Regions from separate parts of the Hathewaya histolytica genome, predicted to be linked through region 2. Evidence: a T-box and tRNA genes for the amino acid it is inferred to sense, from the RefSeq annotation. Region 2 holds a T-box; the other holds one or more tRNA genes.

What was found. A T-box is a leader RNA that pairs with one kind of tRNA and senses whether it is charged. The one in region 2 lies ahead of pheS (phenylalanine--tRNA ligase subunit alpha), so its partner is inferred to be a tRNA-Phe.
Region 1: it encodes a tRNA-Phe, which carries the amino acid that the T-box ahead of pheS (phenylalanine--tRNA ligase subunit alpha) is inferred to sense. The anticodon was not compared.

Annotation. Positions count from the first base shown of each region.
Region 1 is NZ_LR590481.1:176,613-182,545, reverse strand. Features, by position in the region: gene FGL08_RS00930 (sigma factor G inhibitor Gin) at 1-24, opposite strand, end outside; gene FGL08_RS00925 (zinc-binding metallopeptidase family protein) at 250-1,413, shown strand; gene FGL08_RS00920 (hypothetical protein) at 1,479-1,964, opposite strand; gene FGL08_RS00915 (S66 peptidase family protein) at 2,275-3,210, shown strand; tRNA gene FGL08_RS00910 (tRNA-Cys) at 3,305-3,379, opposite strand; tRNA gene FGL08_RS00905 (tRNA-Phe) at 3,387-3,462, opposite strand; tRNA gene FGL08_RS00900 (tRNA-Asn) at 3,467-3,541, opposite strand; rRNA gene rrf (5S ribosomal RNA) at 3,551-3,667, opposite strand; rRNA gene FGL08_RS00890 (23S ribosomal RNA) at 3,712-5,933, opposite strand, start outside.
Region 2 is NZ_LR590481.1:1,996,473-2,002,405, forward strand. Features, by position in the region: gene pheT (phenylalanine--tRNA ligase subunit beta) at 1-1,130, opposite strand, end outside; gene pheS (phenylalanine--tRNA ligase subunit alpha) at 1,174-2,193, opposite strand; T-box leader at 2,269-2,491, opposite strand; gene FGL08_RS09705 (TrmH family RNA methyltransferase) at 2,525-3,328, opposite strand; gene FGL08_RS09710 (potassium channel family protein) at 3,348-4,007, opposite strand; gene FGL08_RS09715 (TrkH family potassium uptake protein) at 4,020-5,372, opposite strand; gene rplT (50S ribosomal protein L20) at 5,665-5,933, opposite strand, start outside.

The sequences.
Region 1 (5,933 bases), 1.8 Mb from region 2:
TATTATACAACTCTTTTTTTTCATCAATGTCCTCCTTAAAAGAGTGCTAGGATTTATCTGAATTTTTGCCTCATATAATATATTTTATTCAAAAATAAACTAAGTAATACTACTTTATCTAATAAAGATTATATATAATTTCAATTTTAATATTAAAATAAAAGATGGTTATAATATTAATACTATTTTATTATATTCATCTAACAAAACTTTGTTAATAAATTTAAATACGTTTGGAGTGATTAGAGTATGAAACAAAAAACTATTACCTATCTTTCAACTATCAAAGAAGAAATTTTCTCTCTATCACAGTTTGTATATAAAAATAAAGAGCTTCCTTTTAAAGAAAAAAAGACTTGTGAATACATAATTAACTTATTAAAAAAATTCAACTTTAAAGTAGAAAAAAACTTCTTAAATATAAACACTAGCTTTTTTGCTCAAATCGGTGAAGGTCATCCGAAAGTCTGTTACATTTGTAAATACTCTGCCTCAAAGGAAGGTCACATATATGGAAATAATTTAAATGCAGCTATAAGCATAGGCTGTGCTTTAGCTATGCAAAATATTATTTCTGAAATAGGAGGAAGCATAACAGTTGTAGGTTGTCCTGGTGATAATTTCAATGGTGCAGAACTGGCAATTGCAAGAGAAAATACATTTAAAGATATCGATATTATAATGTGCCCCCATGTTTATAATGAAACTTTAGAAAGTGGAACTTCTTGTGCACTTATTCCCTTTGAAATAACCTTTAAATCTAGAAAAACTTCTGAAGAAGGAGAAATCTCTTCCTCTACTTTAGATGCTTGTCTCTTGACTTTTAATATTTTAAACTCTCTAATTAAAAATAATAATAATTTATATTCTATAGATGGTTTGTCTATTAACAGCCTAGATGGTCCTTATAACCTCCATCCTGAGGCATCCTTAAGGTTTTATATAAGAGGTAATACTCTTAGCAACTGTGAATGTTTGGAAAGCTCCATTAAAGACATATTAAAGGGCTTATCTAATATATTAAACGTAGATGTCTACACACATATGTTCGAACTACCTTGTAGAGAGTTATTGACTAACAAATCACTCTCTAGAGTTTTCAGTCATAATTTGAAAGAATGCGGAATTATAGATATTGATTGTTGTAGAAATATACCCTATGGGCTTAGTATAGGCTCTATAAGCCATACAACACCTTGCATATACCCTTCAATATCAATTTGTAATAGTAGCGAAGATAATATTCAATTTCCTTCTAAGGAATTTGAATTACTAACTTTATCTGACTTTGCAAAATCTCAATGCCTAAAAATTATAAAGTCGATATGCCTAACTTCAATTGATATTATAGAAAGGGAAGATTTATTAAGAGAAATGACAATAGAAATGTACGACAATAAAAAAAGTAAATAATATAAAAGAGCTTTAGTTCAATATTTATATGATACTAAAGCTCTACCTTTACACTATATAATTATTTAAAATATAATAGACTTCTCTATAGTCTTAATAAGCTTATCACTAGGCTTAAAATAAAACTTTTTAAGTTTATTACCTGACCTATATATGCATATATAATTCTGTTTCGTAATCATACCTATATTATACTTTTTGCTTCTATAAAAACAAAAAATATCCCTTAAGTAGTGACATCTCTCAATATTTTCTATCTTATTTAAATTTATAGCCTCAACTAAACTCTCTTCATTTCCTATTATCTTATGTATAATTAATTCATTTTGTATAACACTATACTTGTATTTTGTCTTAATTCTCCTCATATGTAAGAAAAACAATGCCCCCATTGATAGATATAATCCATACCTTATGATGCTATAAAAAGCTATCTTATTTTGCATGGATTTAAATAAATCTGAAATTACTATAAAACACATCAACATAATTAAGCAATTAAAAATTATAGAGTTAGTCTTCCTTTCAACTACCTCTTTATACAATGCCATAAATATAACCCCCATCAAAATATTTTCCTCATTAAAAAGACATATAAAGATTATACTAAGCTTTATGTCTTTTAGCTACTGTGTCCAGAGACTGTATTATATATTATTAAATGATTAAAGGCTGCCAAATGTAATAGCAGTAAATTATTCTCACCAAGATAAACTTTCCTTTGATTTCATTTATACTCCTATATAGTTTGTTTTTATAAGAAAAGAGTACGTAATCGTACTATATAATAATATTATATAAATACAAATACCCTATTTTTATATAAAAAACTTAGCGTTAATATTTGAATTTTTAAAGGAAGTGATAAAAATTAATAAGTTAAATTCATTGAATATTGGCGATACTATAGGAGTTATTTGTCCCTCTAGTGCCGAAGATTATGAAAAAATAAAATCAGGTATCTCTCTTATAAAATCTTTAGGTTTTAAGGTTAAAGAAGGAAAACATATCTACAAGAGAAAAGGATACTTGGCAGGAGATGATAAGGATAGAGCTGAAGATTTAATGGATATGTTTAAAGATAGTACAGTTAAGATGATTCTATGTATTAGGGGAGGCTATGGAGCCATGAGAATTCTCCCATATATAGATTTTGATATTATAAGAGAAAATAAAAAGATATTTATGGGTTTTAGTGATATAACAGTTTTATTAAATACAATATGTCAAAGATGTAACTTTCCTACGTTCCATGGGCCTATGTTAACCTCTGATTTAAAAGAACCTTATACCTATAATAGCTTTATAGAAAGTATAACTAATACTATGAAGAAACCATATATATTAGAAAACCCACCCCATATAAAGACCATATCTTTGGTCAATGGCAAAGCCAAGGGACGTTTAGTTGGTGGGAACCTATGCTTAATTTGTAGCACACTAGGAACACCATACGAAATAGATTTTAAAGATAATATACTATTTATAGAGGAGATAGGTGAAGCACCCTATAAGATAGATAGAATGTTAACTCAACTTCTATTAAGTGGAAAACTTCAAAAATGTAGAGGAATTATTTTGGGTGGATTTACAAATTGTGAATTAAAAGATTATAGTAAAAGTTTAAAGTTAGAAGAGGTGCTAAAAAGTAATCTATGCAAACTAAATATACCTATTTTAAGTAATTTCTCTTCTGGACATTACTATCCTAAACTTACACTCCCAATAGGTATAGAAGTATCACTCGATAGTGAAAAGAATCTAATTAATGTCTTAAGCCCTCCATTTAAGATTTAAATCATAATTTAAATAAAGGCCATACTTTAAAGCAATTATTAAAACATAGTATAAATAAAAAAAGTATCCCATAAATTTTATGGGATACTTTTTTTGGAGGCGCCACCCAGATTTGAACTGGGGAGTAAAGGTTTTGCAGACCTCTGCCTTACCACTTGGCTATGGCGCCACTCTATTGGTGGCTAGACCAGGAATCGAACCAGGGACACGAGGATTTTCAGTCCTCTGCTCTACCGACTGAGCTATCCAGCCATATTGGCTCCGAAGAGAGGATTCGAACCTCCAACCTATCGGTTAACAGCCGAGTGCTCCACCATTGAGCTACTTCGGAATAATATTTACCCGGCAGTGTCTTACTCTCCCACAGGGCTTCCCCTGCAGTACCATCAGCGCTATAAAGCTTAACTTACCTGTTCGGTATGGGAAGGAGTGTTACCTTTACGCCATTACCACCGGATGCATTGAGAGATGTTCTCTCAAAATTGCACAATGAAAACTATATTGGTCAAGTCCTCGACTTATTAGTATGAGTCAGCTACACATGTTACCATGCTTACACCTCTCACCTATCAACCTTGTGTTCTTCAAGGAGTCTTACTGACTTTCGTCATGGGAAATCTAATCTTGAGGTGGGCTTCACACTTAGATGCTTTCAGTGTTTATCCCTTCCCGACATAGCTACCCAGCTGTGCCACTGGCGTGACAACTGGTGCACCAGAGGTCAGTCCATCCCGGTCCTCTCGTACTAAGGACAGCTCCTCTCAAATTTCCTGCGCCCGCAGCGGATAGGGACCGAACTGTCTCACGACGTTCTGAACCCAGCTCGCGTGCCGCTTTAATGGGCGAACAGCCCAACCCTTGGAACCGACTTCAGCTCCAGGATGCGACGAGCCGACATCGAGGTGCCAAACCTCCCCGTCGATGTGGACTCTTGGGGGAGATCAGCCTGTTATCCCCGAGGTAGCTTTTATCCGTTAAGCGATGGCCCTCCCACGAGGTACCACCGGATCACTAAGCCCGACTTTCGTCCCTGCTCCACTTGTATGTGTCGCAGTCAGGCTCCCTTCTGCCTTTGCACTCTACGCGCGATTTCCGACCGCGCTGAGGGAACCTTTGGGCGCCTCCGTTACACTTTCGGAGGCGACCGCCCCAGTCAAACTGCCCACCTAACAATGTCCGACGACCAGATTCATGGCCTTTCGTTAGAATTCCAGTACTGTCAGGGTGGTATCCCAAGGATGACTCCATACCCCCTGACGAAGGTATTTCCAAGTCTCCCACCTATCCTGTACAGACAATACCGAAATTCAATGCTAAGCTACAGTAAAGCTCTACGGGGTCTTTCCGTCCAACTGCGGGTAGCAAGCATCTTCACTTGCACTACAATTTCACCGGATTTGTTGTTGAGACAGTGCCCAGATCATTACGCCATTCGTGCGGGTCGGAACTTACCCGACAAGGAATTTCGCTACCTTAGGACCGTTATAGTTACGGCCGCCGTTTACTGGGGCTTAAGTTCACTGCTTCGCTTACGCTTACAGATCCCCTTAACCTTCCAGCACCGGGCAGGCGTCAGCCCCTATACATCAGCTTACGCTTTAGCAGAGACCTGTGTTTTTGTTAAACAGTTGCCTGGGCCTATTCACTGCGGCCTAGCTTTCGCTAGGCACCCCTTCTCCCGAAGTTACGGGGTCAATTTGCCGAGTTCCTTAACAACAATTCTTCCGCCGGCCTTAGGATTCTCTCCTCATCTACCTGTGTCGGTTTGCGGTACGGGCGCCAAACTTCTCCATAGAGGCTTTTCTTGGCAGCGTGGAATCAGATACTTCGCGAAAAAAATCGCTCCTCGTAACACCTCAGCATTGACTAAACGGATTTGCCTGCTTAGCCTGCCTAAGTGCTTGAACACACACTCCAACAGTGTGCATATCCTATCCTTCTGCGTCACCCCATTTGTCAAACGAAGTTTGGCGGTATCGGAATATCAACCGATTGTCCATCGCCTACGCCTTTCGGCCTGGGCTTAGGTCCCGACTAACCCTGAGAGGACGAGCCTTCCTCAGGAAACCTTAGATATTCGGCCAATAGGATTCTCACCTATTTCTCGCTACTCATGCCAACATTCTCACTTCTGCATCGTCCACCGCTCCTTTCGGTACGACTTCAACCAATGCAGAAAGCTCCTCTACCATGTACATAGTACATCCATAGCTTCGGTGGTAAGTTTTAGCCCCGGACATTTTCGGCGCAGGATCTCTTGACTAGTGAGCTATTACGCACTCTTTAAATGAATGGCTGCTTCTAAGCCAACATCCTAGTTGTCTTAGAAATCCCACATCCTTTACCACTTAACTTACACTTTGGGACCTTAGCTGATGGTCTGGGCTCTTTCCCTTTTGACTACGGATCTTATCATTCGCAGTCTGACTGCCAGGATACAAGTATACGGCATTCGGAGTTTGATAGAGTTCGGTAAGCGGTGAAGCCCCCTAGCTCATTCAGTGCTCTACCTCCATTACTTAATTACCTGACGCTAGCCCTAAAGCTATTTCGAGGAGAACCAGCTATCTCCGAGTTCGATTGGAATTTCTCCGCTATCCACAGCTCATCCCATGGTTTTTCAACACCAACGTGGTTCGGACCTCCACGAAATTTTACTTTCGCTTCATCCTGGCCATGGATAGATCACTCGGTTTCGGGTCTACGACATGCAACTAATTCGC
Region 2 (5,933 bases):
ATGGCTAATTCTGTATTATTAGGATCTAGTTCTTTTTCAAATTTCCCTGATGCTTCTGTTCTTAGACCTAATTTTGATGATATTTTTCTAATAGTCACTGGATCAAAACTTGCACATTCTAAAATTATCTCATTTGTATCTTCCTTAACTTCAGAATCAATTCCTCCCATAATGCCTGCTATAGCAAGAATTCTATTCTCATCTTTTATACATAATGTTTCCTTGCTTATTTCTCTTTCTATCCCATCTAAAGTTGTAATTTTTTCGTTCTCTAAAGCTTTTTCTATGCGGATTTTACCAGTTTTAATATCTCTTCTATCAAAAGCATGCATTGGTTGACCTAATTCTACCATTACAAAATTAGTTATATCTACTATGTTATTTATAGGTCTTATACCTGCATCTAACAATCTTTCTTGCATCCATTCAGGAGATGGCTCTATTTTAACATCTTTTATATACTTACTCATATATCTTTTACACTTATCATCTCTAACTTCTACAGAAATTATATCATTAATATCACAAGATACGTCCTCTGTATATGATAACTTAGGAAAACTATATACACTTCCTAATGTAGCAGCTGTTTCCCTTGCCATTCCAATCATACTTAAGCAATCAGGTCTATTTGATGTAATTTCAAAATCAAGTATTATACTTTGAAGCCCTAATACATCCTTTATATCTTTTCCTAGTGGCGTATTTTCTGGGAGAATCATTATTCCTTCAATTACCTTACCATCTGCAATGCCAAGTTCTTCTTCTGAACAAAACATCCCATTAGAAACTTCTCCCCTTAACTTCCCTTTCTTAATCTTCATTCCACCATGAAGAGTAGAACCATGTAATGCCACTGGAATGATGTCATTTTCTTTCATATTGGTTGCAGCAGTTACTATTTGTATATTTTCCTTCTCACCTATATTAACTTGGCAAATTGAAAGTTTATCAGCATCTGGATGCTTTCTAATCTCTTCTATTTTTCCTGTAACAACCTTATCTATTTCTGCTCCTGACACAATTATTTCTTCCAATTTAGAACCACTTAAAGTTAATCTATCCCCTAATTCCTTTGCAGAAATATCTATATCAACATAATCTTTTAACCATTTAAAAGGTATTTTCATAATTAAACCTCCTGTATTATCATTTTAAGTTATATTTTATTTATTAAAATTGATTTAAAAATCTCATATCACTTTCGTATAAAAGTCTTATATCATCTATCTCGTAATTTTGCATAACCATTCTATCAAGTCCAAATCCAAAAGCAAATCCGCTATATATTTCTGGATCAATACCACAATTTTTTAGTACCTCTGGATGAACCATACCACAACCTAGTAACTCTATCCATCCACTTCCTTTACATACCTTACATCCTTTTCCTTCACATACAAAGCATGTAGCATCTACTTCTGCTGATGGTTCTGTAAATGGGAAGTGATGTGGTCTAAATTTAGTTTGCATATTTTCTCCAAACATCTTCTTTGTGAATAACTCCAAAGTACCTTTTAGGTCTGCAAAAGTAATTCTCTTATCTATAACAAGACCTTCGATTTGATAAAAGATTGGTGAATGTGTAGCATCAGCCGCATCTGAACGATACACTTTTCCAGGTGCTATCATCTTAATTGGAGGTTTTTGATTTTCCATAGTTCTTACTTGTATTGGTGATGTTTGTGTTCTTAACACTAAATTTTCATTTATATAGAAAGTATCTTGTTCTCCTCTTGCTGGATGATCTTTTGGAATATTAAGAGCTTCGAAATTATAATAATCATATTCTACTTCTGGTCCCTCTTCTACTGAAAATCCCATAGAAATAAATATATTTGTAATTTTATCTAGTGTTAGCTCTAAAGGATGTTTTTTACCTATTCCTTTTCTAACACCAGGCATAGAAATGTCTATAACTTCATTTTTAAGTCTTTCCTCTTTCTCCTTATTCTTTATATGGTTAATAGCTTTTGTTAAAACCTCTTCTATGTTTTCCCTTACCTCATTAGCTAGTTTACCAATTTCAGGTCTCTCCTCTTTGGATAGCGCTCCCATACCCCTTAATATTGAAGTTAACTCTCCTTTTTTACCTAAGATCCTAACTCTAATGCTTTCTAATTCTTCTTTTGAACACGCTCTTTGTATTTCTTCCAAAGCCATGATTTTTATAGATTCTAGTTTTTCTCTCATCTTAATCCTCCTTCTAATAAAAAGTCTCTTTTTATTATGTTTTAATTTTTTGCAAAAAAAATAAAACTCCTCCCACAAAGGGACGAGCTTCGTCGCGGTACCACCCTAATTGATTTAATTAAAATTAATTTAAATCCACTTTATCTATATAACGGTAAAAACCGCTAATGACTACTTAATTCACCATTAGTGCTCTAGAGTGAACTTCAATATAAAAAATGTCTAGGCAAACTTTCAGTCTAGGGTCTGCCCTCCCTTTAAGCTTTTTTATATCTACTCTCTCTTTCACAGCCTTTATACTATTAAATTATTAACTATTATATATTCTTTTCTAAAATTTTTCAAATGTATTTTGTCTAAGAACTTCATACATCATTATTCCTGCTGCTACTCCTGCATTTAAAGATTCGGAATCCCCAACCATTGGAAGTTTGGCTTTTATATCACTAATAGAATATATCTCATCACTAATACCATTACCTTCATTCCCAATTACTATTATAGCATTTTCTTTTAAATTTAAACTATAAAAGTTTGTATCTGTATCCAAGGAGCTACTTATTATCTTGAAGCCATTATCTTTTAAGTTAAAGGTAAAACTTAAATCATCATCTCTAATTATAGGTACTTTAAATATAGATCCCATAGTAGACCTTAAGGTTTTTTCATTATATATATCAACAGTACCTTTCGTCAAAATCACACCTAATGCCCCAGTAGCATGAGCAGTTCTAACTATAGTACCAAGGTTACCTGGATCTTGAACTCTATCAACTAATATATAAAAACCTTTATTATCTTTAATGTGTATTTCTTTATTTCTAACTACTGCAAGAACACCCTGTGGAGTTTCAGTATTAGATATAATCCTAAAAACTTCTTTCGTAACTTTATATACTTTAGTATTATTATCTAATAAAGAATTTCTATTTTCCAAAAGTTTTTTCACTTCTTTTTTTTGTAAAGAATCTTCATCAAAAAAAATATATTCTATTTCAAAATTTGAATTAATAGCCTCTTCTGTAAATCTAATACCTTCAACTATGAAGCAATTTTTTTCTTCTCTAAATTTTTTTTCTTTTAATTTTTTTACTTCTTTTATAAGAGAATTATTCTTACTTTCTATAAAATCCAATATCACAGGTAAACTCCTTCTACTCTATACTATTTTCCATCTTTTTCAAATCTTCTATGTTACCTATGGCAATTATAATATCACCGCTATTTATAGTTTCATTTGCAGATGGAGATACATCTACTTCTGATCCTCTTCTTATAGCCATAACATTTATGCCATAATTACTTCTAAGGTTTAATTCTTGTAGACTTTTACCATGCCATTCTTTTGGACTTAAAAACTCTGCTATACTGTAGTCTGGTGATAACTCTATATATTCTAAGATATTAGAAAATACCAAACCATGAGCTACTCTCACTCCCATATCTTTTTCTGGGAATATTACTTTGTTAGCGCCAATTTTTCTTAAAACTTTGGCATGCATTGCATTAGTAGCTTTTGCTACAACCTCTTTTATTCCAAGTTCCTTTAGTAGTATTGTGGCCATTATACTAGCTTGTATATCAGACCCTATGCTTACTATTGCCACATCAAAATTTCTAGCCCCTACTTCTCTTAAAGCCGCTTCATCTGTAACATCTGCCTGTATAGCATGGGTAACATTATCACAAACACTTTGGATACGCTCCTCATCAGCATCAATAACAAGTACGTCATTACCTAAAGCATATAGGGTTTCTGCAACAGATGTACCAAATCTCCCAAGACCTAAGACCACATATTGTTTTTTACTCATAACTCCACCTCATTATCCTATTAAAATTTTTCCTTCTGGATATTTTATACCACCTTTATTTCCATTTCTATTTGTAAGTGCAAGGACTATTGTTAAAGGTCCTACCCTACCAAAATACATAGTCATTGCAATTATTATTTTACCTAAATTGCTTAGTTTCGTAGTTATTCCTAAAGTAAGCCCTACGGTTCCAAAGCCAGATACAGCTTCATATAATATTTCTTCTAAAGTAAACCCTGTCTCAGTTATACATAGTGCCATAGTAACGCCTGCTATTAAAAGAAAGCTTATCATTAATATTACTATACCTTTATACACAACTTCTTTTGAAATTCTTTTATTGAATATCTCAGTATCTTCTCTACCCTTTATAACTGACAGTAAGGTAAAAATTAAAAGTGTTATAGTTGTTGTTTTTATACCACCTGCTGTTGAACCTGGTGAACCACCTATAAACATTAGTAATGTGGTTAAAAATCTCCCTGAAAGGCTCATATCAGATGTAGAAATAGAATTAAATCCAGCAGTTCTAGGAGAAACTGAAGCAAAAATTGAAGATAATATCTTTTCTTTTACTCCTTTGTTTGCAATGGTATTCGGATTATTCATTTCAAATAAAAACATTAAAATAGCTCCACCTACAATTAAAATTAAAGTAGCCCATAGTACCAACTTTGTATGAAGTGAAAATTTTTTAAGTTTCTTTCTACTATATATTTCATTCCAAACAAAAAAGCCAAGTCCACCTGTTATTATTAAAGCAGAAATTGTAAGTATTATTACAGTATTATTTGAATAATTAGTTAAACTAGTAAAGTTACCCATTAAATCAAAACCGGCATTACAAAATGCAGATATAGAATGAAATATACTATAATATATACCTTTTTTAATACCAAACCTTGGTATAAATTGAGTTGATAATATTAATGCACCTATACCTTCTATAGAAAATGTAAATAATAAAATGTATTTAGACATCTTAACTAATCCTTGCATAGAGAATGAATTCATAGCTTCCTGCATAACAAGTCTTTCTTTTAGAGTTATCTTTTTACCCAAAAGTAAAAAGATAAGAGTGGCTAAAGACATAAACCCTAGACCACCAATTTGAATTAAGCTTATTATAACTGTTTTCCCAAAGTAACTCCAATAGGTACCTGTATCTACACTTATAAGTCCGGTAACACAAGTTGCTGATGTAGAAGTAAACAGACAATCTATAAAGTTAGTCCAATTTCCTTTAGCCGAAGAAATAGGTAACATTAATAGTAATGCTCCTATAAAAATAACACTAGCAAACCCTACTGCTAGCACCTGAACTGGCTTAATTCTTTTAGGTTGTTTTAATATACTTTTTTCCATAAAACTATGCTTTATAAAATCTAAAAGATTTTATTTGTATAAATATAATATATTATACTCATACCTTATAGTAACTCTACATACTATAGCGCAAGCTAGCGCCTTATAAACTCACTCCTTTCATAAACTATATAGCTTATTTTCCTAAAAGAAAATGTAGAGAAGCTATCATAGTTATTTATATTTATTATTCCATTAATGTATAATTTTATTTTAATATATAACTTATATTCTACCACAAATTAATATTAAAAAAAACAAAAAAAAGCAGCCGTAGCTGCATTTAAATTTACTATTTAGATTCTAATTGTTTTTTTGAAACTTCTACTAATTCTGCAAAAGCTTTTGCATCATTAATAGCTATTTCTGAAAGCATTTTTCTATTTATATCTATTCCAGCTAATTTAATGCCGTTCATGAATCTTGAATAAGACATTCCGTTCATTCTTGCTGCAGCATTTATTCTAGCTATCCAAAGTTTTCTATAATCTCTTTTCTTTAACTTTCTGCCTATGAAAGCATTATTTAATGCTCTAATTACAGTTTCATTAGCTGTTCTAA